One region of the Nocardia sp. NPDC004718 genome, then DNA from elsewhere that is predicted to be linked to it. Evidence: riboswitches for the same ligand, from Rfam matches in the RefSeq annotation. Region 1 holds a riboswitch; the other holds the start of a gene.
The links. A riboswitch is a leader RNA that binds a small molecule or an ion and turns the genes downstream of it on or off. The one in region 1 is predicted to bind cobalamin.
Positions count from the first base shown of each region.

Region 1 (14,660 bases):
CGATACGCGACGCAGGGGCAGCCGCTCACCGAGGAAGCGCCGGAAGACGGTTCGCACATCACCGTCATCGGCCGGATCACGAAGGCCGAGCTGCGGCCGATGCGCAACCGCCGCGGTTCGCTGCTGAAGGTGGTGCTCGACACCGGCTCCGGGCGCGGCGTGGACGTCACCTTCTTCAACGGCGACAAGGTGAAGTACGTGGTCCGCGAAGGGCTGCGCGCGATGATGTCGGGCACGGTGAACTACTGGCGTCCCGGCCAGTGGAACCTCAGCCATCCCGGCTACTTGATCCTGCCGGAAACCGAGGGCGATGACGACTCGGTCGGCGCGCTGACCAGGGTGCGCGGCGGCGGAGACCTGCGCGGCCTCGCGGAGAGCGCGAAAGGCGCGGGGGGAGTGGACACCTCGTTCATGGAACGCGAGTTCATCCCGGTCTACCCGGCGACCGCGAAGGTGCAGAGCTGGGACGTGCTCGCCTGCGTGCGTCAGGTGCTCGACCAGCTCGATCCCCTCGACGATCCCGTACCGGAAGACGTGCGCGCCGAACGCGCGCTGCCGAACCTGTCCGACGCGCTGCGCCTGATCCACCTGCCCGAACGCAAGGACGACATCGATCGAGCCAAGGACCGGCTGCGTTTCGACGAGGCGCTGGCCTTGCAATTGGTCCTTGCCGAGCGCAGGCACGAGGTGTCCGGGCGCAGGGCGCGCGCTTGTGCTCCCCGGCCGGACGGTATCGCCGCGGCGTTCGAGCAGCGACTTCCGTTCGAACTCACCGCGGGGCAGCAGCAGGTCGTCGCGGAGATCTCCGCCGACCTGGCCCGCGAGCAGCCGATGCACCGGTTGCTGCAAGGCGAGGTGGGCTCCGGCAAGACGATCGTCGCCCTGCACGCCATGCTGCAGGTGGTGGACGCGGGACTGCAGTGCGCGCTGCTCGCCCCGACGGAAATACTCGCCGCGCAGCACTATCGGTCGCTGCGCGGCATGCTCGGTGACCTGGGCGCCGCGGGCGAGCTGGGCGCGGCCGATCACGCCACCCGAGTGGTGCTGGTGACCGGGTCGATGTCGGCGTCGGCCAAGAAGGCCGCGTTGCTGGAAGCGGTGACCGGTGAGGCGGGCATCGTGATCGGCACGCACGCGCTGATCCAGGACAACGTCGAGTTCTTCGACCTCGGCATGGTGGTGGTCGACGAGCAGCATCGCTTCGGTGTCGAGCAGCGGGATGCCCTGCGCGCCAAGGCGAAAGCGGGCGCCAGTCCGCATCTGCTGGTGATGACCGCGACCCCGATTCCGCGCACCATCGCCATGACCACGCTCGGCGATCTGGAGACCTCCACGCTGACCGAACTGCCGAGAGGCCGCTCGCCGATCGTCTCCAGGGTGGTGCCGCGCAGGCAGCACCCGAACTGGGTGGATCGCGCCTGGGAGCGGATCGTGGAGGAGGTCGCCGCCGGACGCCAGGCGTACGTGGTGTGTTCGCGCATCGGCGACGACGAGGAGGCCGCGGGCAAATCCCGCAACGGGCGGGCGAAGAACGGCGACGGCGAGAAGGACGGCCCGACCACCCAGGCCGTGCTGGACGTGTTCGAGACGCTGCGCGCGGGCCCGCTGTCGGGCGTGCGGGTCGGCTTGCTGCACGGCAGACTGCCCGCCGACGAAAAAGACCAGGTGATGCGGGCGTTCAACGACGGATCGGTGGACGTTCTGGTGTGCACCACCGTGGTCGAGGTCGGCGTGGACGTGCCCAACGCGACGGTGATGGTGATCGTCGACGCCGACCGGTTCGGCGTCAGCCAATTGCATCAGCTGCGCGGCCGGATCGGGCGGGGCGAGCACCCCGGTTTGTGCCTGCTGATCACGGATGCCGCGCCGGGCGGGTCGGCCATGGCGCGTCTGGACGCGGTCGCCGCCACCACCGACGGCTTCGAACTCGCGGTGCTCGATCTGCGGACCCGGCGCGAGGGCGACGTGCTGGGCGCCGCCCAATCCGGCACCGCCCGCTCGCTGCGCCTGCTGTCACTGCTGGACGATCTCGAGGTGATCACCGCGGCGCAGGAATTCGCCCGCGCGGTGGTGGCGTCCGACCCGGGGCTGCGCGGGCATCCCGGGCTGGCGGGGATGATGCACGCGGCGGTGGACTCCGAGCGGCTGGAGTATCTGGCCAAGTCTTGACCGCACCGGCGGTGTGGACGGGAGACATCGGACTCCGGGCGCGCACGTGCGGCGGCCACGTCGCCGTTCGCGCACAGTGGCGGGCGGCCGAAAAGATCGGTGCTGAACGGCGACCCGGTCGCGCTGATCTCCTCGGCGGGCGCGCCGTGCACGGTGGTCGTGCTCGAGATCGACGCAGCGACTCCGGGCGATCCGCGCCGCGCCGACCCGCACGAGCTCGCCGGAAGGGGAGTCGTCAGCGCCCGAGCCGCGGGTAGGGCAGGTCGGTGCTGGTGTGTTCGGCGACCGCCAACGGGCTGCCTATGTGCGGGAAGGCGCGCTGCGGACACGCGGGACGCTCGCACACTTTGCAGCCCGCGCCGATCGGGACCGAGGCCGCCGGGTCGTCCAGCTGCAACCCGGCCGAGTACACCAAGCGGTCGGCGTATTCGATATCGCAGCCGAGGCCGACGGCGAAGTTCTTCGCCGCGGTGCCGAACCCGTGTGGGGCGATCGCCGCGGTGCGCGCGATCCATAGATACCGGCGGCCGTCGGGCATCTCGGCCACTTGGGTCAGGATCCGGCCGGGATGGGAGAAGGCCTCGTGCACCACCCAGAGCGGGCAACTGCCACCGACCCGGGAGAAGTGGAAAGCGGTGGCGGACTGACGTTTGGAGATGTTGCCCGCCCGGTCGGTGCGGACGAAGAAGAACGGAACGCCACGCTGGCCCTGCCGTTGCAGGGTGCTGAGCCGATGGCAGACGGTCTCGAACCCGACCTCGAAACGCAGGCCGAGCAGGTCGATGTCGTAGCGGAGTTCCTCGGCCGAGCGCAGGAACCGGCTGTAGGGCAGCACCAGCGCGCCAGCGAAGTAATTGGCCAGCCCGATCCGCGCCAGCGTGCGGGATTCGCCGCTGAGCGACGGGCTCTCGGCCAGCACGGCATCCAGCTCGGCCCCGTACAGCAGGAGGCCGAGCGTGGTGGCGATCTGAAAGGCGCGCTGGCCCGGCCGCAATCGGCGAGCGAGCGTGAGCGTGCGGGTCTCGGTGTCGTAGTGGCGTTTGGGGACGGTGGGGTCGGCGCCGTCGCCGCGCACCAGAACGGTGACGCCGGCGCGTTCCTCGGCGATGCGGGCGATCTGGCGATCGAGCGAGCCGATGGTCAGCCCGGAATTCTCGAACAGTTGCTCGGCGGCGATGTCGAGTTGCGGAATGTGATTGTGGTGGTCGTAGAAGAAGTCGCGTACGTCCTCGTAGGGCATGGGCACCCCGGGCGCGCCCGCGGGCGCGGACACCCGCGCGGACAGCAGGTCGAGCTGATCGGTGGCGGCGCGTAGGCGGCGATGCATGGCGACGACGATCCTGGCGACTTCCGGTTGGCGGGTCGCCAGCTCCTCCACCTCGGTCAGCGGCGCTGTGTGCCCGCCCGCGGCGTCGACCAGCACTTCGTGTAGATCCGATACGAGCCGCGCGTCGGAATCGGCGGCGAAGAACTGGACGTCCAGGTCGAAGGTGGAATTCAATTTCAGCAGTACGGGAATGGTGAGTGGGCGCTGGTCGCGCTCGAGCTGATTGAGGTAGCTCGGCGACAGATCCAGCGATTTCGCCAGAGCCGCCTGAGTCATCCTCCGCTCTTCACGCAACCGCCGAAGCCGGGCGCCCGCATACATCTTGCGCACGTGCACGATGGTAGCTGTGATTATTCGCAATCATCGCAATAACGCGCGCTATTACCCATAAAGATGTGCTTTTGCGAGGTGTCCAGCAATGTATTCGATCTGCGTAGCGTGCGAAGAGAGGTTTGCCACCGTGTCGTCGCGAACGCGCGAAATTCGCCGTCGCCCGCGGCCTGGAGCGAACCCGATGCGGAAGTCCCTGGCGCCCTTCCGTGCCGAGCAATTGCTTGGTTGAATCGAGGGGTCCGTTTTTCCGGCGCAAGGAAGTGAGCAGACGAATGCCCGATCCCGACGAGCTCGTGCGTGCGATGTGCCGAAGCTGGTCCGAGCCCGACCCGGATCGGATCGGATCAGCGCGTACTTCGCCGAGGACGCCGTCTACCACAACATTCCGATGGAGCCCATCGTCGGCCGCGCCGCTATTCGCGACTTCATCGCGGGTTTCCTGACCACCTTCGACGCCATCGATTTCGACATCCACCACCAGATCGCCTCCGGCAACGTGGTGATGAACGAGCGCACCGACACCCTCCGCTCCGCTGGACGTGAGACTCCGCTCCCGGTCATGGGCTTCTTCGAAGTCGCCGACGGCGCCATCACCACGTGGCGTGACTACTTCGACATGGCCGCCATCAACCGGGCCTTCGGACTGTAAGGGCCTCAGCCGAACAGATCGTTCTCGGATTCGGCTGTGGCGGCCTTGCGCGTCCAGGATTCGAGCCGGTCGAGATCGGTGCACCCGGTGATCTCGGCTCGCGTCTTCCGCCCGACGACGATCCCGCGCTTCCAGCACAAGGAGAAGGGCACGCACCGCTTCTTCGGTCCGCCCGCGTGTGCGAGCGTGGAGAGGACGGCTCGTTCCGGTAGCGCCCGAGCTTCGTCGAGATCGGTGACTGCCAATGAAAGCTACATGGGCGCAATGACATTCGGATTTGTGAAGTGAACTTTCGTATCGTATGGAACCGAACCGAGCATCGCTGCGTCGAAAGTAGGCAAGGGGAAAGACGGTGTCGTAGTCGACTAGTGAGGAGGGGTAGCCGATGGAGCGTTGTTCCGGGTGTCATACGGCGTGGCGACGAGGAATGCGGGCGCGGGCGCGGGAGTTGCCGGTCACGCGGCGGGAAGAACCGTGTGACCGGTACACCCTACGGCGGCGGCAGCCGCCTCGGCCGGAGCCCGAATCCGGCTGAGGCCGTGGTTGATCCGGTGCCCCCTTCGGCAGGTGAAGGGGGCACCGGATCAACGATCTACGGGTGGGGTTACCGCACGGCCGCCGCTGCCGCGACCATGTTGCGGAGCGAGGCTTCCACCTCGGTGCGTCCCCTGGTCTTCAATCCGCAGTCGGGATTCACCCAAAGACGTTCGGCCGGAACGGCTTTCAACGCCGCGCGCAGCGATGTGGTGATCTCGTCCACGCTGGGCACCCGTGGGGAGTGGATGTCGTACACGCCGGGGCCGACGCCGAGGTCGAATCCCGCCGCGTTGAGATCGTCGAGCACCTCCATGCGTGAGCGCGCCGCCTCGATGGACGTGACATCGGCGTCCAGCCCGGCGATCGCGTCGATCACCTCGCCGAACTCGGAGTAGCACAGATGCGTGTGGATCTGCGTCGCGTCGGACACCCCGGAGGTCGCGAGCCGGAACGACCGCACCGACCATTCCAGATACCCGGGCTGATCGGCGGCGCGCAGCGGAAGCAGTTCCCGCAAGGCGGGCTCGTCGACCTGGATGATCCGGATGCCCGCCGACTCCAGATCCACGGTCTCCTCCCGGATCGCCAGCGCCACCTGGCGGGCGGACTCGCCCAACGGCTGGTCGTCGCGGACGAACGACCACGCCAGGATGGTCACCGGGCCGGTCAGCATGCCCTTCACCGGCTTGTCGGTGAGCGACTGCGCGTAGCCGATCCACTCGACGGTCATCGGCTCCCGCCGCGCGACGTCCCCGAACAGGATCGGCGGCCGCACGCAGCGCGTCCCGTAGGACTGCACCCAACCTTGCTCGGTCGCCGCGAACCCGTCGAGTTGCTCGGCGAAGTACTGCACCATGTCGTTGCGTTCCGGCTCGCCGTGCACCAGCACGTCCAACCCCAGCTCCTCCTGGAGCGCGATGACGTCCGCGATCTCGTCGCGCATCCGGCGTACGTACTCCGCCCGATCGATCTCGCCCTTGCGCAGCGCGGCGCGCGCCAGCCGGATGGCCGAGGTCTGTGGGTAGGAACCGATCGTCGTAGTCGGCAGCGCGGGCAACCGCAGACGATCCCGTTGCAGTTCCCGGCGTTGTTCGGCAGGCGCGCGGCGGTCGGCGTCGGGCCCGAGCGCGGCGAGCGCGGCTCGCACGCGCGGATCGTTCAGCCGCGGATCCGACCACCGCGACGCCAGCGCCGCCCGCACCTCGGCCAACTCGGCGGCGATCGCCTCCGTGCCCTGGCTCAGCCCGGTGGCGAGCAGGCGCACCTCGGCCACCTTCTCTGCACCGAATGCCAGCCAGGACCGCAGCCGCTCGTCCAACCCGGTTTCCGCGGCCAGCGTGTACGGCACGTGCAGCAGCGAGCAGGAACTCGAAACCGCCACGTGCGCAGCGGATCCCAGCAACGTGCCGAGGGTGGCCACGGCGCGGTCCAGATCGGTGCGCCACACATTGCGGCCGTCGACGATCCCCGCGACGAGCAGTTTGCCGGCCAGCGCGGGCACGGCGGCCACCGCGGCGACGTCGGCGCCGGCCGTGAAATCGAGGGAGACCCCCTCTATTCCGGTGCTCGCCAGCGCCGTCAGAGCGGCATCCGGTTGCCCGAAGTAGGTCGCGACGAGGATCGCCGGGCGCTCGGCGGCGTCGGCGAGTTCCTCGTAGGTGACCCGCACCAGGTCGATTTCCTCCGCCGTGAGGTCGGTGACCAGCACCGGCTCGTCGATCTGCACCCATCCGGCGCCGGCGAGGGCGAGCCTGCGCAGCAGTTCCCGATACAGCGGCAGCAGCTCGACCAGCCGGGCTAGCGCCGAGCCGCCGGTCGCCTTCGCCAGTTTGAGGAAGGTGATCGGCCCGAGCACCACCGGCCGCGCGGGCACGCCCAGCTCGAGTGCTTCCCGCAGTTGCGCGAGCAGCTTCTCCGGGTGCAGCGAGAAGGCGGTCTCCGGCCCGATTTCCGGCACCAAGTAGTGGTAGTTGGTGTCGAACCACTTGGTCATCTCCAAGGGCTCGACCGTGTCGGTGCCGCGCGCGGCGGCGAAATACCGGTCCAGCGGGTCCGCGATCCCGGCGACCCGGGGCGGCAGTGCGCCCAGCAACTCGGCGGTGTCGAGCATCTGGTCGTAGTAGGAGAACGTGCCGACCGGAACGGAGTCCAGGCCCGCGGCCCGTAGTTCGGCGAATTGGGCGTGCCGGAGGTCGCGCGCAACGGCCTGCAATTGGTCGGCGTCGATCTTGCCCGCCCAATAGGCTTCGGTGGCCCGCTTCAGTTCGCGACGCGGCCCCACTCGTGGAAGCCCGAGAACCGTCGCGGTGAACGGCGTTTGCTGTGCAACAGTCACGATGTATCTCCATTGCTGAGGACGAAAGCCATCGCCATACGGGCAGGCGGAGAACCCGGTGACATGCCGGTGATGTTCCCGGCGGAGGAGCCCGACACGTCAGCTGGTGATCCGCACGCCCAGTCCACGAGGCGGTGGCCGCCGGGTACGGCGTACCCGGCACGGCTGGCAGGTCTTCGGACTCGCGGGCACCGGCCGTGCGGGCCGGCATACGCCGGAGTGCTCCCGATGGCCGACCTACTGGCCGTCGCTTCCCAAGTCGCCGAACCTTCCGGATCGCTGAACTCAGTGCCTGGTGACGGCGGTCGTTCCTGCATACCGCTGCGGGACAGTCCCGGATTCCCACCGGGTTCCCTCTCACCCGCCGTGACGTCGCCGTACGGGCGGGCTCGACTCCGCGGCGCGACGTCGGGGCTCCATCTCGTCGTGCTGCGGTGAACCAGCTGCCCACTCAGCATAGGACGCGGCCGAGCGAGCACACCGCGAGGCATCTCACACCGGCATTTGCCCGCACTGCTCATCGCGTACCGATTCCGCACCTGCCTTCCGTTCCGGCTATCGGCCGGGCCGCCCATGTGGACCCGGATCTGCTCTCGACCGGCTACCAGACCGCCGGGTCACCCGGGATTCACCTTTCCGAACTCGTCGTATGCGTGGTTCGCCTGGTCCGAGGTCGCGAACTCGTGCCAGGCGAGCGCGGCTCGATGCCGGGCCCGGCCACCGGGGCTGCTGCTCGGCGGCTTCCGCCGCTGGACTCCCGAAACGAACCCCGGCCTCGGGACAGCACACCGGTTGCTGTCGCACCGCCCATGTGTCGGCGCTGTGAACGCAACTTCGCAACGGTGCTAGTCGGTCTTGTGAAAAGGTTTGCGAAGGGGGATTCCGTGTCGGTGCGGTTCACGCGGCCGGGTACCTTGGGTCAATGTTCTCGAAAGTCTTGGTTGCCAACCGTGGCGAGATCGCCATCCGCGCCTTCCGTGCGGCCTACGAACTCGGCATCGGGACGGTCGCCGTGTTCCCCTACGAGGACCGTAATTCGGTCCATCGGTTGAAGGCGGCGGAGTCGTACCAGATCGGCGAGCCCGGCCATCCGGTGCGGGCCTACCTGTCGATCGAGGCGATCATCGAGGCGGCCAAGTCGGCGGGCGCGGACGCGATCTACCCGGGATACGGGTTCTTGTCGGAGAACCCGGATCTGGCGGCGGCGTGCGCCCGCGAGGGCATCACCTTCATCGGGCCGTCGGCCGAGGTGCTCGAACTGGCGGGTAACAAGGCGCGGGCGATCGAGGCGGCCAAGGCTGCCGGGCTGCCGGTGTTGCGTTCGAGCGCACCGTCGTCGGACGTGGAGGAGTTGCTGGCCGCGGCACGGGAGCTGGAATACCCCATCTTCGTGAAGGCGGTGGCCGGCGGCGGCGGGCGCGGGATGCGCCGGGTCGCCGCGCCCGAACAGCTGCGCGAGTCGATCGAGGCGGCGTCGCGGGAGGCGGAGTCGGCGTTCGGCGACCCGACGGTGTTCCTGGAACAGGCGGTGGTGAACCCCCGCCACATCGAGGTGCAGATCCTGGCTGATCAGCACGGGAACGTGATGCACCTGTTCGAGCGGGACTGCTCGGTGCAGCGCCGCCACCAGAAGGTGATCGAGCTGGCGCCCGCGCCCAATCTGGACCCCGCACTGCGAGAACGGATCTGCGCAGACGCGGTCGCCTTCGCCCGGCAGATCGGCTATTCGTGCGCGGGCACCGTCGAGTTCCTGCTCGATGAGCGCGGCAACCACGTCTTCATCGAGATGAACCCGCGCATCCAGGTGGAGCACACGGTGACCGAGGAGATCACCGACGTGGACCTGGTGCAGTCGCAGCTGCGCATCGCGGCGGGGGAGACGCTCGAGCAACTCGGTCTCAGCCAGGACGCCGTGACCATCCGGGGAGCGGCCTTGCAATGCCGGATCACCACCGAGGACCCGGCCAACGGATTCCGTCCCGACACCGGCCGGATCACCGCCTACCGCACACCGGGCGGCGCGGGCATCCGCCTGGACGGCGGCGCGAACCTGGGCGCCGAGATCGGCGCCTACTTCGACTCCATGCTGGTCAAGCTCACCTGCCGGGGCCGTGACTTCGGTACGGCGGTGGCGCGGGCGAGCCGGGCGCTGGCCGAGTTCCGGATTCGCGGCGTCGCCACGAACATTCCCTTCCTGCTGGCGGTGCTGGACGATCCGGACTTCAGGGCGGGCCGGGTCACCACCTCGTTCATCGACGAGCGTCCGCAGCTGCTGACCTTGCGCCGGTCCGCGGACCGCGGCACCAAGATCCTCGACTACCTGGCCGACATCACGGTGAACAAGCCGCACGGCGATCGGCCGACCACGGTGTACCCGCACGACAAGTTGCCCGCGATCGATCTGAGCGTGCCGCCGCCGGACGGCTCGCGGCAGCGGCTGCTGCGGCTGGGTCCGGAGGGTTTCGCGCGGGCGTTGCGTGAGCAGAAGGCGGTCGGCGTCACCGACACCACCTTCCGCGACGCGCACCAATCGCTGCTGGCCACCCGGGTGCGCACCAACGGTCTGCTGGGCGTGGCGGGGCATGTGGCGCGATTGACTCCGGAGTTGCTGTCGATCGAGGCGTGGGGCGGAGCGACCTACGACGTGGGGCTGCGGTTCCTGTACGAGGACCCGTGGGAGCGGCTGGCGGCGTTGCGTGAGGCGATCCCGAACATCTGCTTGCAGATGCTGCTGCGCGGCCGCAACACCGTCGGCTACACCCCGTATCCGGAGGCGGTGACCCGCGCGTTCGTCTCGGAGGCGACCGCCACGGGTATCGACATCTTCCGTATCTTCGACGCGCTCAACAATGTCGACCAGATGCGTCCGGCCATCGATGCGGTCCGCGAGACCGGCACCGCGATCGCGGAGGTCGCGATCAGCTACACCGGGGATCTGTCGAATCCGGACGAGTCGCTCTACACCCTGGACTACTACCTCAAGCTGGCCGAGCAGATCGTCGACGCGGGCGCGCACGTGCTCGCGATCAAGGACATGGCGGGTCTGCTGCGCGCCCCGGCCGCGACCACGCTGGTCACCGCGTTGCGCAGCAATTTCGATCTGCCGGTGCACGTGCACACCCACGACACCCCGGGCGGGCAGCTGGCCACTTATCTTGCCGCGTGGCAGGCCGGCGCCGACGCCGTGGACGGGGCGAGCGCCGCGATGGCGGGCACCACCAGCCAGCCCGCGCTCTCGGCGATCGTCGCCGCGGCGGCGCACAGCGAGTACGACACCGGGTTGAACCTGCAGAACGTGTGCGACCTGGAACCGTACTGGGAGGCGCTGCGGAAGGTGTACGCGCCGTTCGAGTCCGGGCTGCCCGCACCCACCGGTCGCGTCTACACCCATGAGATCCCCGGCGGGCAGTTGTCGAACCTGCGTCAGCAGGCCATCGCGCTCGGGTTGGGCGACAGGTTCGAGGAGGTGGAGGCGAAATACGCCGCCGCCGACCGGCTGCTCGGCCGCTTGGTGAAGGTCACCCCGTCCTCGAAGGTCGTCGGTGACCTGGCGCTGGCGCTGGTCGGCACCGGTGTCGAGGTCGAGGATTTCGCCTCCGACCCGGGCCGCTACGACATCCCGGATTCGGTGATCGGTTTCCTGCGCGGGGAACTCGGCACACCCGCGGGCGGCTGGCCCGAACCGTTCCGCACCAAGGCTCTGGCCGGGCGCGGCGCGGCCAAGCCCGAGACACCGTTGACGCCCGCGGACGAGAAGGGCCTGTCCGGCAGCTCCGAGGAGCGGCGGGCGACGTTGAACCGGTTGCTGTTCCCCGGCCCCACCGCCGAATTCCTCGCCCACCGGGAGAAGTACGGCGATACCTCCGGGTTGTCGGCCAACCAGTTCTTCTACGGGCTGCGCCGCGGCGAGGAACACCGGGTGCAGTTGGAGAAGGGCGTTACCCTGCTCATCGGTCTGGAAGCGATCTCCGAGCCCGACGAGCGCGGTATGCGCACGGTGATGTGCATCCTCAACGGGCAGCTGCGGCCGGTCTCGGTGCGTGACCGGTCGATCGCCAGCGAGATCCCCGCGGCGGAGAAAGCCGATAAGGCCAACCCGGGCCACGTCGCGGCGCCGTTCGCCGGTGTCGTCACTCTCGCGGTATCCGAAGGCGATTCGGTCGCGGCGGGCGACACCATCGGCACCATCGAGGCCATGAAGATGGAAGCCGCGATCACCGCGCCACGCGCGGGCATCGTCGGCCGCGTCGCCATCGGCTCCGTGCAGCAGGTCGAAGGCGGTGACCTGCTCATCGAACTGGCGGTGCGGGAGTCGTCCGCCGGATGACGAGGATCGTCGCGGGCGCGGCGGGCGGGCGGCGTCTCCGGGTGCCGCCGTCCGGCACCCGCCCGACCTCCGATCGCGTCCGGGAGGCGCTGTTCAGCGCGTTGGACGCCCGGTTGGACTTCGCGGGCGCGCGCGTCCTCGACTTGTACGCGGGTTCCGGCGCGCTCGGGCTGGAGGCGCTGTCGCGCGGCGCCGAGCACGCGTTGCTCGTCGAATCCGACCGGAAGGCGGCGGCCGTGGTTCGCGGCAATATCGCCGACCTCGGGCTGCCCGGCGCCGAATTGCGGGTCGCGACGGTGGCCAGTGTGCTGCAACTGGGCGGGGCGGGCGGCTTCGACGTGGTTTTCTCGGACCCGCCGTACGCGGTGGACAACGCCGCGGTGCTGGCCGACCTGAGCGCGCTGGCCGAGCGCGGTTGGCTGCGTCCAGGGGCGGTGGTCGTGCTGGAGCGTTCGGCGCGTTCGCCCGAAATCGCCTGGCCCGCAGGCTTCGTCCCGGCCAAGTCGCGCCGGTACGGCGAAACCCGCATCGAGCTGGCGGAGTTCGATCCGGACGAATAGGCGCGCGTGCGGCCACTCGTGCCCGGCCGCGTGCGTCCTGCTAGCGTCGCCTCATGGCAGGAGCACTGTGCCCCGGGTCGTTCGACCCCGTGACCTACGGACACCTCGACGTCTTCACCCGGGCGGCGGCCCAGTTCGACGAGGTCGTCATCACCGTCATGATCAACCCGAAGAAGCAGGGCATGTTCACCGTCGACGAGCGCATCGAGATGCTGCGCGAGTCGACCGCGCACCTGGGCAACGTCCGGGTGGAGTCGTGGCAGGGGCTGCTGGTGGACTTCGCCCGCGAGCAGGGCATCACCGCCATCGTGAAGGGTCTGCGCGACGCGGGCGACTTCGGCTATGAACTGCAGATGGCGCAGATGAACAAGAAGCTCTCCGGCGTGGACACCTTTTTCATAGCCACCAACCCGTCGTTCAGCTTCCTGTCCAGCTCACTGGTCAAGGAGGTCGCCGCCTACGGCGGCGACGTCGCCGACATGCTGCCCCCCTCGGTACACAAGCGCCTCCTCGACCGCCTGGCCGAACGCAAAAGCTGACAAACGCAACCGCGAATCCGCCTAGAACACCAAACCGCGTAGGGCCAGGAAACGCATCCCGCCGACCGCGGCGGTGATCGCCAGGATCGCGACGGCCTGGGCGGTGTCCCCGAGTCCGGGAGCCCACAGACCCAGGGCGGCCAGCCCCGCTGTGGTGACGCCGAGTCCGACCAACGCGAGCCCGCCGCCTTCCCATTGCGCGGTGAACCAGCCGACCCGTTCCGCGGCGTGGAAGGTGAGCTGACGGTGCAGCTCGTTGGCGATCACGGTGCTCACGATCGAGCCGGCGACGTTGGCGATCAGCGGTCCGACGCCGTGCATGGCGAAGAACAACAGGACGTACGCGATATTGCTGGAGCCGCCGACCAGCGCGAAACGGATCAGCTGGGCGAAGGCGCGATCGCCGCGCAGGTACCGGGTGAGCCGACCGAACCCGGTCGCCACGGAGGTCCTCGGCAGTGCCGGATAGGGGCCGACCCACGGCACGAAGAAGCTGGTGGCGCTCACTCCTCCGGGTCGCGGCAGTTCCAGTAGGGTCATCGTCTTTCCGATCGAACACAAGCCCTCGGCAGGGACAACGGCGAGAGTGCTCGCGTGCTTCCCCCGTCGACTCTTGGCAGGTTCCGTTCGTAGCGCATATTCGGCAATCGCTGACGTGTCGGCGCCTGTCAACATTCGACGGCGGGTTGTCCTTACCTCCGGCTTCCTTGTCCGCGATCCGGGGAACGCGGTAGGTGCTGAAGATCTTGGTCGACCTTCCAAGAAAATGTAACACGAAGCGGAGAGGAGATCTCCACTTGATTTTGTGGCGTGCGAGACACTGGCACGACACACCGGAAAGGGACTCGGCACGAGCCGTGACGAGGGGCACACTGGGCGTCGGCGGAGATTTCGCCGTGAGTCCGCAGGAGGGTAGTGAGCATGTATCGCGTTTTCGAAGCGCTCGATGAACTGGTCGCCATCGTCGAAGAGGCGCGCGGCATCCCCCCGACCCGCAGTTGCATCGTGCCGCGCGGCGACGTGCTGGAATTACTCGACGACGTCCGCGACGCGCTGCCCGGCGAACTCGACGACGCCCAGGACGTGCTCGACCATCGCGACAAGATCGTCTCCGATGCCAGGACCGCGGCCGAGACCGCCGTGACCGGGGCGAACGAGCAGGCCGAGCGCACCATCGGCGCGGCGCGCGAGGAAGCCGACCGCATCCTCGCCGACGCCAAGGCGCATGCCGATCGGATGGTCGCCGAGGCGAGCGCGCACGCCGATCACCTGGTGGCCTCCGCTCAGGAGGCGGCCGACCGGGTGGTGGCCGACGGCAACGCCGAATACGAGGCGGTGACCGGCCGGGCGCGGGTCGAGTCGGAGCGGATGATCGATGCGGGCAAGGCCGCCTACGACCGCTCCGTCGCCGACGGGCTCGCCGAGCAGGAGCGGCTGGTCACGCAGACCGAGGTGGTGCGGGCGGCGCACGCGGAATCGGCCAGGGTGATCGACGCCGCGCACGCCGAGGCGGATCGCCTGCGCGAGGAATGCGACCACTATGTCGACTCCCGGCTCGCCGATTTCGAGGAGACGCTGACCAGCACGCTGCGCACGGTCGGGCGGGGGCGTCATCAACTGCGCAGCGGGGCGGGTGCACCCGACTACGCCACGGAATTCCGCAGGTAGCGGGCCCGAGCGCGATGGGCCGCGTTTGGGCGTGGACCGCGTGATCGCGTATTGTTGAGTGGTTGCCCGTATCCCCTCGATCGTGAGTGAGTCCGTGATGTCCGCCGGTTCCGGTTCCGCGTCGCGTCCCCAATCGGCCAAGCGCCGGTCGCCGGACGCCGCTTTCGTGCTGGACACCCGCAGCCTCGGCCGCAGGCCGGGGACCATGCGCGAACT
Region 1 covers NZ_JBSGCA010000006.1:162,082-176,741, reverse strand. Annotated here, with positions in the region: gene recG (ATP-dependent DNA helicase RecG) at 1-2,169, shown strand, start outside; gene ACWEH3_RS07245 (short-chain fatty acyl-CoA regulator family protein) at 2,405-3,826, opposite strand; partial or broken gene ACWEH3_RS07240 (nuclear transport factor 2 family protein) at 4,102-4,478, shown strand; gene ACWEH3_RS07235 (hypothetical protein) at 4,484-4,723, opposite strand; gene metE (5-methyltetrahydropteroyltriglutamate--homocysteine S-methyltransferase) at 5,083-7,350, opposite strand; cobalamin riboswitch at 7,501-7,730, opposite strand; gene ACWEH3_RS07225 (pyruvate carboxylase) at 8,273-11,677, shown strand; gene rsmD (16S rRNA (guanine(966)-N(2))-methyltransferase RsmD) at 11,674-12,237, shown strand; gene coaD (pantetheine-phosphate adenylyltransferase) at 12,291-12,776, shown strand; gene ACWEH3_RS07210 (GtrA family protein) at 12,798-13,316, opposite strand; gene ACWEH3_RS07205 (DivIVA domain-containing protein) at 13,698-14,444, shown strand; gene ACWEH3_RS07200 (YceD family protein) at 14,542-14,660, shown strand, end outside.

Region 2 (14,660 bases), on a different contig from region 1:
GCGTGTGGAGAATTCCGCGATCAGCGTGCGGGTCACGCCGGGGGACAGCAGTGCGTCGCCGGCGGCGACCACCCGGACGGCACGAACCAGATCGGACGGTTCGGTGTGCTTCACCAGGAACCCGGTCGCGCCGGAGCGCATCGCCTCGAAGACGTACTCGTCGAGTTCGAAGGTGGTCAGCACGACCACGCGCACCTCGGCCAGCAGGGGGTCCTCGGCGATCACGCGAGTGGCGGCCAAGCCGTCCAGGATGGGCATGCGGATGTCCATCAGCACCACATCGGGACGCAGGTCGCGGGTCATGCGCACGGCCTGCTCCCCGTTGTCCGCCTCGCCGACCACTTCGATGCCGTCCTGGGCATCCAGCAACGCCACGAACCCGCCGCGCACCAACGCCTGGTCGTCGGCCACCAGCACCCGGATGCGGGATGGAGCGCGTGCCGGGACCGGATCGTGGTGGTCGTGCATCGGATCTCCTCTGCCGTGGGCTGACGATCGCGTCAGCGCTGCGCGCGACCGGCCGAGGTGCTCGGTCGTCCGGTCGTATCGGCGGGTCGGTCCGGTGTGGCACGCGACTCGCTCTCGCTCGGGCCGGTGGCGCTCGACGTGCCCGTGGTCATCGAGTGCGATTCCCGGCAGCCTTCGCGGAACTCTGATCGGGCGCGTCCGATGTCGTGCCGCTCTGCTCGGTTCTTCTCGCGGCCGCGTCGCCGCGGCTCGGCGTGCTCGTCGCCACGGTGTATTGGTCCGGAGCTTGCGCTACCGCGTTGTTCCGGTCCGCTTCTGCCGCCCCGGCGCCTCGGTTCGGCACTCCCGGTGACGCCGTGGCCGCGCCGGGTTCGGGTGTTCGCGTGGGCAGCCGGGCCGCGACCCGGAACCCGCCGCTGGGGCGCGGGCCCGCGGTGAGGGCGCCGCCGAGGGCGTGCGTGCGCTCGCGCATGCCGATGATGCCGTTGCCGCCGCCGTTCCCGGAGCGCGACGGGGCACTGGCCGGGCGGCTGTTGTCGACGGTGATGTCGACCGAGTCCGGGGTGTAGCGCACGGTCACCGTTGCGTCGGCGCCGGGTGCGTGCCGGAGCACGTTGGTCAGCGACTCCTGGATGATTCGCGCCGCTGCCACGTCGATGACGCTGGGCAATTGCTGCGGGGTGCCGAGCACTCGCGTGGTGACGGTCAGTCCGGTGCTGCGCGGGCGCTGCAACAGGTCGTCCAAATCGCCGATGCTCGGCGCGGGGGTACGCGGGGCAGGCGGCGGCTCGGCCTCGGTCGTCCGGCCGGTCTCCTCGGGATTCGCCTCGGCTGTGGGCGATTGCTCGCTGGGCGCCGCGGGTGCGCTTCCGGACCGAATCGTGTGCAGGAGCGCGTGCACCTCGGCGAGGGCGTCGCGACTGGCGTTCTTGATCGCCGTGAGCGCCGTCTCCGCCTGCTCCGGGCGCTTGTCGAGCAGTTCCAGCGCCACCGAGGACTGCACGTTGATCATCGACAGACTGTGCGCCAGCACGTCGTGCAGCTCGCGGGCGATGGCGAGCCGCTCTTCGCTGGCCCGCCGCTCACGCTGCGCTTCCTCGTCCCGGCGCGCGGCCTCGGCGCGCTGCCCGCGCGCGACGAGCACGGCCTTGCGCTGCCGGATGCCCTCGGCCACCAGCAGCAGCACGGCCAGCCATGCCATCAGCGCGAACACCTGCCACAGGTTCGCGGGGCGGTCGAGCAGTGCCGGCAGCGGCCAGACCAGCGCCAGGTAACCGAGCGGGACGAGCGGATAAGTCCACCACCGTGATCCGCTGCTCGCGGCGGTCAAGAAGGCGACGACCAACGAGACGAAGATCGGGCCGTATCCGTAGCCGCGCAGAAGGTACGCCAGGCACACGGCGAGCACGACGATCAGCACGGGCAGCGGTTGCGCGCGCCGCCGGATCAGCGCCACCGGGCCGGCCAGCAAGAGCAGGTAACCGAGCGCGTCGAGGGAGTGCACCCCGGTCTGCCGCATGTTCGCGAAAGTGCCTCCGACCAACTGAACCGCGGCGACGACGAGCGCGACGCCCCAATCCCAGCCGACCGAACTCCGATCTGTCATCCCTGCCACCCGCACCCACGTAGCCTATGCGGCTCGGTCGTGATTCGACGTCCGCCTGGAAACGTATTTCGCGGAGATTGCACCGATTCGGGGGTTCGCAGACCATGGAAGCTGCTCCGCACCAGCTGATCCGTTACGGCCACGGATCGATCCGTCGTTCCAGTTACGTATGCGGATCGTCGCCCGGCGACGGATGTCCGCAGGGGGTCGGCGGCGGATTCTCGGTGCATGGCAGATTCGATCGTGGTCACCCGAGGGCTGGCCAAACGCTACGGGGAGCACACCGCTGTCGACGACGTGAGCATGAGCGTCGCGTACGGCGAGATCTATGGCTTCCTCGGCCCGAACGGTGCGGGCAAGACCACCACCCTGCGGATGCTGGCCGGGCTGATCCGTCCGAGCGAGGGTACGGCCACCGTCGCGGGGCATCGGCCCGGCGATCCAGCGGTGGTGCGCCGGATCGGCGTGCTCATCGAGGGTCCCGGGTTCTATCCCTACCTTTCCGGCCGGGACAACCTGCGCGTGCTCGCCGGATATCGCGGGCTCGGGCGCCCCGAGGTGGAGGACGCGCTCGAGCGAGTCGGGCTGGCGGCCCGTGCCGAGGACAAGTACCGGACCTACTCGCTGGGCATGAAACAGCGCCTCGGCGTGGGCGCGGCATTGCTGGGCAACCCCGACCTGCTCATCCTGGACGAGCCGACCAACGGCCTCGACCCCGCCGGTATGGCCGAAATGCGGGAGCTGATCACCGCTTTGGCCGCCGAGGGACGCACGGTGCTGCTGTCGAGTCACATGCTCAGCGAAGTCCAGGCGATCTGTGACCGGGTCGGCGTGATCTCGCAGGGCAGGCTGCGCACCGAAGCGACGGTCGCGCAGTTGCGCGGCAACTCGTCGCTGGTGGTGCGGGCCGAGCCGGTGGAGGTGGCCCTGCCCGCGGTGCGCGAGCTGGTGGGTGACCGTTCGGCGCTGTTGACCGCGAGCGGCATCCGGATCGAGTCGGACACCGTCACCGCGCCCGCGGTGGCGCGTGCGGTCGTGGCGGCGGGCGCGGACCTCCTGGAGCTGCGGGTCGAGGAGAAGTCCCTGGAAGAAGTGTTCTTCGAGATGACGCGATGGGAGGCGGCGCGATGAACGGCATGGCGATCCGGGACCTGATCGCGAGCACGAATGCCGAGATGCTGCGGCTGCGAAAGTGGCCGGCATTCTGGATCGTTCTCGGAACGTGGATTCTGCTGAACCTCACGTTCGCGTATCTGTTCAACTATCTGGCCTACACCTCCGGAGAATCGAGCCGGATGTCCAACGGGCTGCCGCGCGAGGCATTGCTGCAACAGATGCTGCCCGCGGCGGTTCCCGAAGTATTCACCCAAGGCATGGCCATGTTCGGCGGGGCGCTGATGCTCATCCTCGGCGCGCTGACCGTGGGCAGCGGATACGGCTGGGGAACCTGGAAAACCGTTTACACCCAAGGGCCTTCGCGCGTGCACGCGGTCGCCGCGGTGGTGTTGAATCTCGGGACCGTGGTGGTGGCGCTGGTGTGTGCGGCATTCGTCGTCGACATCGCGGTCGCCGCGCTGATCGCGGCGTCCCAGTCGCAGGCGCTCACCATGCCCGCACTGGATCGGTCGCTGCTCGGAATTTCCACCGGCGTAGCCATTCTCGGTATGTGGACGTTGGCGGGGGCGCTGATCGGCGCGCTCGCCCGTGGGCCCGCGCTCGCGGTGGGGCTCGGCCTGGTCTGGGTGCTGGTGGTGGAGAACCTGTTGCGCGGCGTAGCCGGGATCTTCGCGGCGATCGAGGTGGTCACCGATCATCTGCCGGGCACGGCGGCCGGGTCGCTGGCCGGAGCGATGCGCACCGTGGACGGTCCCGCCACGCCCGGTGTGCTGCGGATTCTTTCGCGGACGGAATCGCTGGTCGTGCTGGCCGTCTACTCGGTGCTGTTCGCGGTCGGCACGATTTGGCTGATGCGCAGACGCGATCTGGTGTGAGCGAGGAGGGGTATCCGGGGAATCACCCTGGAGCGAGAACGGTTTCGGCGATCATTCGCAGCGCGTGGGCGATCTGTCCGGAGGTCAAGCCGCGCTCACGTTGTTGCCGGTAGACCTCCGCTGCCAGCGGCGCGAGCAGCGGGTCGACCAATGCGTCCGGTTCCCGCATGCCCGCCGCGACCAGCAGTCCTCGTACATGCGCGTACCAGAAGCCGTAAGCACCGGTCGTGAAGCGTGCGCCGCCGATCTCGGCGCCCAGCACCAGATGCGCGTGCGTATCGAGCAATTCGACCATCGCGGCGTAGAACGCGGCCAGCCGCTGTGCGGGGGGAGCTCCGGGGCCGAGCGGCGGAGGACCGGAGAGCAGTTTCTCTTGCAGCGCTCGCTCGTGTTCGTCCAACAGGGCCACCGCCACCGAGTTGGTGTCCGGATAACGGCGGTAGAGGGTGCCTCGGCCGACGCCGGCAGCCTTCGCGATGTCGTCCATCGTCACCGTGCGGGGATCCCGGGCGGCGAACAACTCCGCGGCGGCGGCGAGCACTTTGGCCCGGTTGCGTGCGGCGTCCGCGCGTTCCGGCGGGGTCGCCGACCGGTCCGGCCCGTGACCGGCGAGCAGGTCGGATCGGGGTTCCATGCCCCCGACTGTAGCCGATTCGGCAATAAGTGGACAATCTGTCCATATTGGTCGTATCGTCGATCTCGGAAGGAATCGGACGCTTTGTCCACTTAATCGGAGGTTGGTCATGAGAACCTTGTTGCATCTGGATGCCAGCGCCCGGCGACGGTCGATCAGCCGGGAACTGAGCGCCGCTTTCGCGGACGCGTGGCGCGCACGGCACCCGGACGGCGGCTACCACTACCGTGACCTGGCGGCCGAGCCGGTGCCGTTCATCGGGGAGGGGTGGACTCAGCTGTGCGACGCTGTGCTCACCCTGCCGAACACGGATGCCGAACGTATCGGTGAATTGGTGCGCACTCCCGAACATGCCGCCGCGTGGGAGATCGTCGAGCCCCTGCTGACCGAGTTGCTTGCGGCGGATGTGATCCTGATCGGCACCCCGATGTACAACTACTCGATTCCGGCTTCGCTCAAGGCCTGGCTGGACCAGGTGACATTTCCGCGAATGTCGCTCGGCCACCGGAAGTTCGTCGTGACCAGCGCACGCGGCGGCGCCTACTCGCCCGGCGCTCCGAAAGCGGCCTACGACTATCAGGAGCGCTTCCTGCGTGACTTCTTCGCGGGCCATTTCGCGGTTTCCGACACCGTTTTCGTGCACGCGGAGCTAGCCAATTCCCGCCAGGACCCAGCGCTGGCACACCTGCGTGCCGAGCACGACACGTCCTACGCCCGCGCTCTGGCCGCCGCGCGCGCTCTGGCCGGGGAGCACTGACGTGAACTGGGTAGTCCTCGCCGCCGCCGGAGTGGTGGAAATCGTCTGGTCGCAGAGCATCAAACCGACCGAGAACTTCACCAGGCTCGTCCCGACCCTGATCTGCTTCGTTCTCGGCGTCACCGCCGTGTATCTGCTGTCGCGCGCCATGCAGACGTTGCCGGTGGGTACCGCCTACGCCGTGTTCACCGGCATCGGCGCGCTCGGCGCGATCACCCTCGGCATCGTCGTCCACAAGGACCCGCTCGGTGCGGGGCGCTTGCTGGCCTTGGCGTTGATCCTCGGCGGCATAGTGCTGGCGAGGATCACGAATCCGGAGTAGAACTCCGCGCGGATCCGTTTGGCGCGCCGCTGCTTTACCGCGCGGCGCGGGTGCGCGGGGCGTCGGTCGAACCCGATCGGCGAACAGGTGGGCCGGGACGAATCGGCCGGGGTAGGTTCGTGCTGAATCGTGAAACGATCATCGGCGAAAGGACCGTGATGCCCACACGTACCGCGCGTACCGCCTGGACCGGCACCCTGCAGGAGGGTTCGGGCCAGGTCGAACTGGCCAGTTCGGGGGTCGGTAAGTACGACGTGTCGTTCCCCAAGCGCTCCGCCGAGGAGGCCGACGGCACCACCAGCCCGGAGGAACTCATCGCGGCCGCGCACTCCTCGTGCTACGCGATGGCGCTGTCGGCGCAGATCGGCAACGCGGGCGGCTCCCCGGACAGCCTGGACGTCACCGCCGACGTGACCCTCGGCCCCGATCCGGCGGGCGGCTTTCGGATCACCGGTATCAAGCTGACCGTTCGCGGTCGCGTCTCCGGCATCGACGCCGACGCCTTCCAGGCCGCCGCCGAGGCCGCCAAGGCGGGCTGCCCCGTCAGCAAGGCCCTCGCCGGCGTCGACCACATCACCCTCGACGCTGCCCTCGCGTAGTCCGCGCAGGCTTCGTGCCCCGTACCGTGACAGGTGCGGGGCACGAAACTGCCGGGCGCGGTCAGCGTTTGCGGAAGTAGCGCCGGGCGTGGCGGGTGTAGAGAGCCGGGATGGCGATCAGCACGGCTGTGACGTGCACGGTGCGGAACGTCGCGAGCAGCAAGGACTCGGGTGCGGCGTCCCGGACCAGATCGCGCAATTGGTTCGCGGACATGGCCGCGGCCAGCGGCTCGATGATCAGGGACAGCAGGCCGAACACGCCGATGCCGACGGTGATCAGCAGGCGGGCCCAGCGGTCACCATAGGTCATGCGCACCGCGACGGCCAGCACCAGAAGGTAGAGCGCTGCGCGGAACCCCAACCCCATCGCGAGGCTTGCCGCGTCGGCAGTCGAGAACGCGCGGACGGCTCGCGTGATCGCCTCGGCGCCACCCGCGACCAACGCGACGACCAGAGCGACGAACGCGACGCCGAGGGCGCGCGGCGGTCCACCCGGGTGGACACGCGGCGAAGCGGGCCGGACGGAAAAGGCAGTGCCGGTCATGGGACCGACACTGCCTCAATGTTTCCGGACGCGAATCACTCCCCGGTAGCGGCAGCTACCGGTACCCGGGTATCGGTACGCGTCGCGAACTCGGTGAGCGCCGCGAAACCGAGAGCAAGGCAGGCCCACAGGGTCGCGGTCTCGGCCAGCGACGCCACCCGGAACTGCCACAGCAGGGTGGCCGGGAAATCCGCGCTCACCTCGTTCACGCCGGGCAGCAGGACGTAGCCGAGTGTGGTGACCAGTACGAACGCGGCGACGCCACCGATCAGCCGGAAGGTGGGCAGTTGCGCGCGCAGCGCGGTGAACGCCGCCACCGCCGCACCGACCGCCACGATGCCGAGCACGACGGCCGCCACCCACAGCAGGGTGCGTTCGTTGATGGTGTCCGGGTCGCCCACCGCCGGTGGGTTGGCCGGGTACTTGAAGAAAGGCACCGCGACGATCGCGGCCCAACCGGCCAGACCGAGCGTCAGCGCGAGCCGCGGCCCGGACAGCGTGGTGTGGCGCCGCGCGAAATGCGCGACCGAGGCGTAGATGGCGCCGAGAGCGAGACCGGCCAACCCCAGGGCGAGAAACTGTCCGAACTTCTGGCCGCCGCGGCTCACCAGCGGTTCTTCCTCGTCACCGTGGGAATGGCCGCCAGGAGATTCGGCGTGGTCGCCGTGAGAGTGCCCATCAGGGGCTCCGGCGTGTTCGCTGTGCGCTTCCTCGATGGCGATGGCCGCTTCCACCTTGGGTTCGCCGACGAAATAACCGACTGTGGCGGCCAGCAGTCCGGCGATCAGACCGGCCAGCAGGCCGCGCAACAGCAGTGTTCGGAGCGAACCGATCAGTGGCACGGAAGCCCCAGCAGGTGGCGTCCGTCGTGCATCAGCTCGTGCAGGTACATCCCGCTGCGCGAGATGACGCCCTGGTCGAAACCGACCAGGTACAGCGTGAGCAGTGCGAGAAGAACGACACCGACCGTGACGAGCACGGTGGCCAGGGAATCGGTTGCCCGGCTGGGTGAATGCGCGATGGCCATTCGAGTCCTCCTTGGGATACGCGTCCCGTAGGGTGGTGGCGCGACGGTGCCGGTGTCTGGCTTTCCGGCACCGGACTCGGTGCGTGGAACACAGTGGCGCGACCGCTCCGGATTCGCACCGGAATTACCGCGTCACCCTCGCGTTTGTCCTTCGAACTGTGACACCCGCACACCCTCGGCGTCAACCGGGTCCGGCACGGGCGTACCACGGCGTCGGGCGAGTCGCCGGGCAGGCGGGCCTGCCCGGCGGTGAGCCCCGGACTCAGTCGGCGGGCTTCGCGTCCACGTCGAGCACGACCTCGAACTCGAGCAGCGAAGCACCCGTCGAGACCGGCTTCTGGCGCTCGCCCGCGTGCGCCTCGCGCGCAGGTCCGTCCCGCCAGGCCGCGAAGGACTCTTCCGAATCCCATTGGGTGACCACGAAATACCGCTTCTCTCCGGCCACCGGGCGCAGCAACTGGAAGCCGAGGAAGCCGGGGGAGTTCTCGACCGCGTGCGCACGGTGGGCGAACCGCTTCTCCAGCTCGGGGCCCGCGCCCTCGGGAACCTCGATCGCGTTGATCTTCACAACAGCCATGTGTCCAAGCTAGCGGCTGATGCCGAGCAGATGCTCGGTGCCTCGTATTGTCGAACCGATGTTGCACGACGAAGGCGGAGCAGGCGCGCCGATCCTGCTGTTGCACGGACTGATGGGCAGCGCGCGCACCTGGCGCGACCAGCTGGACTGGCTGCGCGAGCACGGCCACGTCTACACCTTCGACGCCGCCGGGCACGGCAGGCCCGCGCCCGAGGAACTGACGACCGAGGCCTTCATCGCGGACCTCGCCGCAGGCACCGCCGCGATCGAGGAACCAATGGTGGTGATCGGACATTCGATGGGTGCGCTGCACGGCTGGGTGTTCGCGGCGACTCACCCCGACCGGGTGCGGGCGCTGGTGATCGAGGACATCGCGCCGGATTTCACCGGCCGCACCGCGACGCACTGGGCGGCGATGATCGAGGCATGGCCGCAGCCGTTCCCTGACGACGAAGCCGTGCTGGCCTTCTTCGGGCCGGTCGCCGGGCGATATTTCCTGAACTCTTTCGAACGCGGGCCGGAGGGATACCGGCTGCACGGCTCGGTCACCACTTTCCGCGATATCTCCGAGGAGTGGGGGACGCGGGATTTCTGGCAGCACTGGCATGCGGTGCGGGTGCCCGCCCTGCTGCTGGAGGGCGAGCACAGCATCACACCGCCGGAGCAGATGCGGCAGATGGCCGCCGCCCATCCGGACGCCGACTATGTCTTGGTGCCCGGCGCGGGACACCTCGTGCACGACGACCAGCCGGAGCGCTACCGAGCGGAGGTCGAGCGCTTCCTGCGGCGGGTACTGGGCAGCTAGGGCAGGAATCCATCTCGGCGTTCAGCTGTCGGCCCCGGGAGTCCCGCCCTCGCCCGCCAGTGCGAACAACCCGCCGGGTGTCTGTTCGATCAGTCCGTCCACCAGCAGCGAGTCCAACGCGCGGTCGCGCTGGCCCGGGTCGCGAGTCCAGGCCAGATCCAGGCGCACCCGCTCCACCGGACCGCTCGCGGCCCGCAGCACGTCCAACAGCCGACCGCGCGCCTGGCGGTCGGTGCCCTCGTACTTCTGCGTGCGGCGGACCACTTCGCTCACCGGCCGCCCGGCGGTGACCCACGCGCAGCTCGGCAGCGGACAGCGCGAGCAATCGGGGGTGCGGGCGGTGCACACGGTCGCACCCAGTTCCATGAGGGCGGCGGAGAACACCGCGGCGCGATCGATCCGCAGCGGCAGCAGCGCCTCGGTCTCGGGGAGATCGCGCGACGACGGGTTGCCCGCTTCCGCGCGCCCGTGCACCGCCCTGGCAACCACCCGGCGGACGTTCGTGTCCACCACCGGAACGCGTTGTCCGTAGGCGAAACAGGCGACGGCGCGCGCGGTGTACGCGCCGATGCCCGGTAACCCGAGCAGTACCTCCACGTCGGCGGGCACCTCGTCGCCGTGCTCGCTCGCCAGCACCCTCGCGCACTCGTGCAGCCGCAGCGCACGGCGCGGGTACCCGAGCTTGCCCCAGGCACGCAGCACTTCCGCCTGCGACGAGGCGGCCATCGCCGAAGGGACCGGCCAGCGCGCCACCCATTCCCGCCAGATCGGCTCGACCCGGACCACGGGCGTTTGCTGAAGCATGATCTCGCTCATCAGGATCTGCCACGCGGTGACGCCGGGGCGGCGCCACGGCAGATCGCGCGCGGTCTCCTCGTACCAGTTCAGCAACGTGTCGGCGTCGATGCCGTTCGGTGCGCCGTTCCGCACTGTCCTCACCATCCCCGTACTACTGCCGCCAGGCGGTATTTGCCCGCCTGTAACCGGCCGAACTCGCTGGTAACCGTCACCGTCCTGCACAATGGTCGGTATGCCGGATTCCAACCCGATCAGTGCCTGGAAGTCCCTGCGCGAAGGCAACGAGCGCTTCGTCAGCGGTGCGCTGCTGCATCCTAGCCAGGGCGCCGCAGACCGGGCCAAACTCGTCAGCGGCCAGCACCCGCACGCGATCCTGTTCGGTTGCGGTGACTCCAGGGTCGCCGCCGAGTTGATCTTCGACCAGGGCCTCGGCGACATGTTCGTGGTGCGTACCGCGGGCCATGTGGTCGACAGTTCGGTGCTCGGCTCGATCGAGTACGGGGTGCAGGTGCTCAACGTGCCGCTCATCGTAGTGCTCGGGCACGACAGCTGCGGAGCCGTGAAGGCCACCATCGACGCGCTCGACGGCGGCGAGGTGCCAGGCGGATTCATCCGCAGCGTGGTTGAGCGGGTCACGCCGTCCATTCTGGTCGGGCGGCGCGAAGGCCTGTCCACCGTCGACGAGATGGAGGCCAGGCACGTGGTGGAGACCAGCCGCCTGCTCATGCAGCGGTCGATGATCATCTCGCAGCGGGTCGCGACCGGTGAGTGCGCCATCGCCTGCGTCACCTACAAGCTGGCCGAGGGCAAAGTGCAGTTGCAACGGGTTGTTGGCAACATCGGCGAGGTGGTCTGAGGCCGCGGCGCGCCCGCCATCGGCCCAGCGTGCCGGCGGAATGTACTCGTCGCCCGTGGGTGCGGGCGGCCGACACGCCGTGCCCCTGAGACGATGCGCCCGATGGTGCCCTTACCGTTGAGGCGTGCTGGAACCGAATGGACCGCTGCCACCGGAGATCTACTGGCGTCGACGCGTGTTCGCCATCGGGATCCTCGTGGTGGCCCTGGCGCTGGTGATCTGGGTCGTGCTCGCGGTCGCGCGCGGCGGCGACTCGCCCGGTGACACCGCGGCCGCCGGGACCAGTTCGGTCGTGACCAAGTCCGCCGACGCGGCGGCCAAGCCGTCGGGCGAGTCCGGCGCGCCGAAGTCCTCCGCGGCGGCCACCAGCGTCGCGGCAGGCCCGTGCCCGGACCAATCTCTGGCGATCAAGGTGACCGTCGAGCAGCCCACCTACAAGACCGGCGAGCAGCCGGTGTTCGGGATCGTCATCACCAACATCTCGGCGGTGGCCTGCACTCGCGATATGGGTTCCGGCCTGCAACAGGTGTCGGTGCACACGCTCGACGGCCAGCGGCGCCTGTGGTCGAGCACCGACTGCTACCCGGACGGCCAGCCCGACGTCCGCACGATGAGCCGCGGCGAGCAGGCCGCGTTCACGGTGACCTGGTCGGGCACCACATCCCAGCCCAACTGCGCGGGCGAACGCGTCCAAGTCCCACCGGGTGCGTACAGCGTGGTCGCGCAATTGGGCTCGGTACGCAGCACGGCCGAGCCGTTCAACATCGCTTGAGCTGGGTTTGATTCGCCGCGCCTTCGCGCGGCGTGTTCGCGGCCCTCTTATGGCTCGCGAGCCGGGCCGCGAACGGAACAGGCTCGGTCTCGCTTCGCTCGAAAGGCGTGGTCGGGGTGCGCTGGGGGCGTCGGTATCGAAGCTCGCTACCCGCTGCGCGGGTTGTGGGGCTGGTGGCGGTGCGTGCTCTCGCGACGTACGCGGTGGCCAGGCACGCGTGAGCCGGGCCGCGAACGGCGGATGCTCGTCTCGCTTCGCCCGAAAGTCGTGGATGCGGTGAGGTGGGCGCGTGAGCGGTGGACGCCGTTGGGCAGTCCACTCTCCGCCGGGCGGGTGTAGGTCGCACGAGGGCGGGTGGGTCGAATCAGCTTGCGGCTTCTTCGGGGGCGGCGCGTAGTTTGCGCAGGCCCGCTATGCGGATGGCGGAGCGGAGGTCGGTGACCTCGTGGATCTTCATGGTGCTTTTCACCGGGGCGAGGCCGGGGGGCACCAGAGCGGTGGTGAAGCCGAGGCGTTCGGCTTCGGCCAGTCTGCGGTTGAGGCCGGTTACCTTGCGGACCTCGCCGGCGAGTCCGACCTCACCGAGGATCACCCAGCCCGCGGGGATCGGGACGTCGGACTCGGCGCTGGCGATGGCGAGCGCGATGGCGAGGTCGGCGGACGGCTCGACCAGGCGCATGCCGCCGACCGTCGCGGCGTAGACGTCGCTCTTTCCGAGGAACACCCGGCCGCGGCTCTGCAGGACGGCCAGCACCATGGCGACCCGGTTGTAGTCCAGACCGCTCACCGCGCGGCGCGGCTGCGGAATCTCGGTCTTCACGGTCAGGCCCTGCACCTCGCCGACCAGCGGACGCTTGCCGTCCATCGCCACGGTCACCGCCGTGCCGGGCACGGAATCCGTTCGATGATGCAGGAACAGGCCGGACGGGTCGTCGACACAGGCGATGCCGTCCTCGTGCAACTCGAAGCAGCCCACCTCGTCGGCGCTGCCGAAGCGGTTCTTGATGCCGCGCACCATGCGCAGCGTGGAGTTCTTGTCGCCTTCGAACTGGAGGACCACGTCGACCAGGTGCTCGAGCGTGCGCGGGCCCGCGACGTTGCCGTCCTTGGTGACGTGCCCGACCAGCAGCACCGCGATCCCGCTCACCTTGGCCAGCGAAGTCAGTGCGGCGGTCACCTCGCGCACCTGGGTGACGCCGCCGATCACGCCGTCCACCTCCGGGGCGAGCATGGTCTGCACCGAATCGACCACCAGGAGGGTCGGCCGCACCTGCTCGACGTGTCCCAGCACGATCGACAGGTCCGATTCCGCCGCCAGATAAACCCGGTCGTGCACCGCGCCGGTGCGATCGGCCCGCAGCCGGACCTGCCCCGCCGACTCCTCGGCGGTGACGTACAGCGACTTCTCGTCGCGCTGAGCCGCCCAGCGATGCGCCACCTCGAGCAGCAGCGTCGACTTGCCCACCCCAGGCTCGCCGGACAGCAACACCACCGATCCCGGTACCACCCCGCCGCCGAGCACGCGGTCCAACTCGGTGACGCCCGTCGGCCGTGCCCTGGTGACTTTGGAATCGATCTGCGAAATCGGCGCGGCCGCGGTGCTCGGCAACATCGCCTTGCGCCCAGGAGACCCGACCGCACCCGCCGCGGCGACTACTTCGTCGACGGTGCCCCAAGCCCGGCATTCGGGGCACTTGCCCACCCATTTCGCGACTTCATGCGAACAGGCGGAGCAGCGGAAGGTCGGCTTGGTCTTTGCCACACGGGCACCATACGCACCAGGGCCGACAGTGTTCGACTTCCAGCGCCTGCGAACGGCGGATGCTCGGTCTCGCTTCGCTCGGAAGACGTGGCGTCGGTGTGCAGGGCGCGAGTCTTACGAGCGAACACGCAGTGCCGCAGGCGCTGCGAATCAAACACAGCCTCAGTGACCGCCGGTGTGCTCGGCTTCGGCCGGGCCCGACTTGTCGGACTCGTGGCGCTCGGTGTGCTGGCCCGCGTCGACCGGGACCTGGACCTGGACGGTGCCGTTCTGCTTGAAGTTGAACGAGACGTTGTAGGTCAGGCCGGGAACGATGTCCTTGGTCAGTCCGGTGATCTCGATCAGGATCGGGTTGGCCTCCGGGTCCTCGGCGGCGGCCGGGGACCCGTGCGACCCGGCGGTGGTGGTCGGCGTAGCGGAGCGCGGCGCGGAGGTGGGCGCGGCGGCACTCGTGGTCGGCGCGGCGCTGGTGGTGGTCGGCGCGGCCTCGCGCTTGACCGGCTGGCTCGCCGCGACGACGGTCTGCTGCGGGGGGATTTCGACGACCGACTTGCCGGAGGCGGGGGTGATCTTGACGGTGCCGAGGTCGGTCGTGATGCTGGTCAGCTCGTCGGGGACGGACTCGCTGTTGTTGATGATGGACAGCGCGATGAGCGCCTTGCCGCCCTTGGCGTTGTTGTACGCGGTGCTGCCCTCGGACGGGTACACGATGTGCACGTTGCGCAGCGCGATGCGGCCCACGTCGGCGTGGTTGCCGTTCACGGCGGCGACCTGTTCGGCGGTCTGCGCGATCTGGCCCGCGCCGCAGCCGGACAGCGCGATCGCCGCTCCGGCGGCGAGTGCGGCAACCGTCACCATGCGACGTCGCGCCCCCTTCGGGGCGGTCACAGCTTTCAGGGCAGTCACGGGTTGTCCCTCCATGTCGACCGGGCTCTGGCTCCGCGCGGGAGCGTAGTAACTAGGCAGCGTAGTAGTTCCCTCGAGAGCCCGGGCGCGGGGGCCGGGTCGAACTCGGGGTTCGGCCCGGGTGCATGCGACGGGGCCACGGGGCGCCCGCGCCGACACCCGGCGTGTCGATAACGGTTCGATCGAACTTCGGGAGGTTGCCACGAAGGTGCCGACGCGTGGGCGGCGAGCGGCGC
Region 2 covers NZ_JBSGCA010000008.1:71,228-85,887, reverse strand. Annotated here, with positions in the region: gene ACWEH3_RS08740 (response regulator) at 1-468, opposite strand, end outside; gene ACWEH3_RS08735 (histidine kinase) at 617-2,074, opposite strand; gene ACWEH3_RS08730 (ABC transporter ATP-binding protein) at 2,303-3,205, shown strand; gene ACWEH3_RS08725 (ABC transporter permease) at 3,202-4,065, shown strand; gene ACWEH3_RS08720 (TetR/AcrR family transcriptional regulator) at 4,088-4,699, opposite strand; gene ACWEH3_RS08715 (FMN-dependent NADH-azoreductase) at 4,809-5,456, shown strand; gene ACWEH3_RS08710 (DMT family transporter) at 5,458-5,778, shown strand; gene ACWEH3_RS08705 (OsmC family peroxiredoxin) at 5,937-6,377, shown strand; gene ACWEH3_RS08700 (hypothetical protein) at 6,439-6,921, opposite strand; gene ACWEH3_RS08695 (CbtA family protein) at 6,957-7,763, opposite strand; gene ACWEH3_RS08690 (CbtB domain-containing protein) at 7,754-7,948, opposite strand; cobalamin riboswitch at 7,979-8,130, opposite strand; gene mhuD (mycobilin-forming heme oxygenase MhuD) at 8,211-8,525, opposite strand; gene ACWEH3_RS08680 (alpha/beta fold hydrolase) at 8,584-9,330, shown strand; gene ACWEH3_RS08675 (A/G-specific adenine glycosylase) at 9,352-10,272, opposite strand; gene ACWEH3_RS08670 (carbonic anhydrase) at 10,361-10,984, shown strand; gene ACWEH3_RS08665 (hypothetical protein) at 11,109-11,756, shown strand; gene radA (DNA repair protein RadA) at 12,121-13,518, opposite strand; gene ACWEH3_RS08655 (hypothetical protein) at 13,681-14,406, opposite strand.
Region 2: linked by a shared signal. The riboswitch ahead of ACWEH3_RS08690 (CbtB domain-containing protein) and the one ahead of metE (5-methyltetrahydropteroyltriglutamate--homocysteine S-methyltransferase) in region 1 are both predicted to bind cobalamin.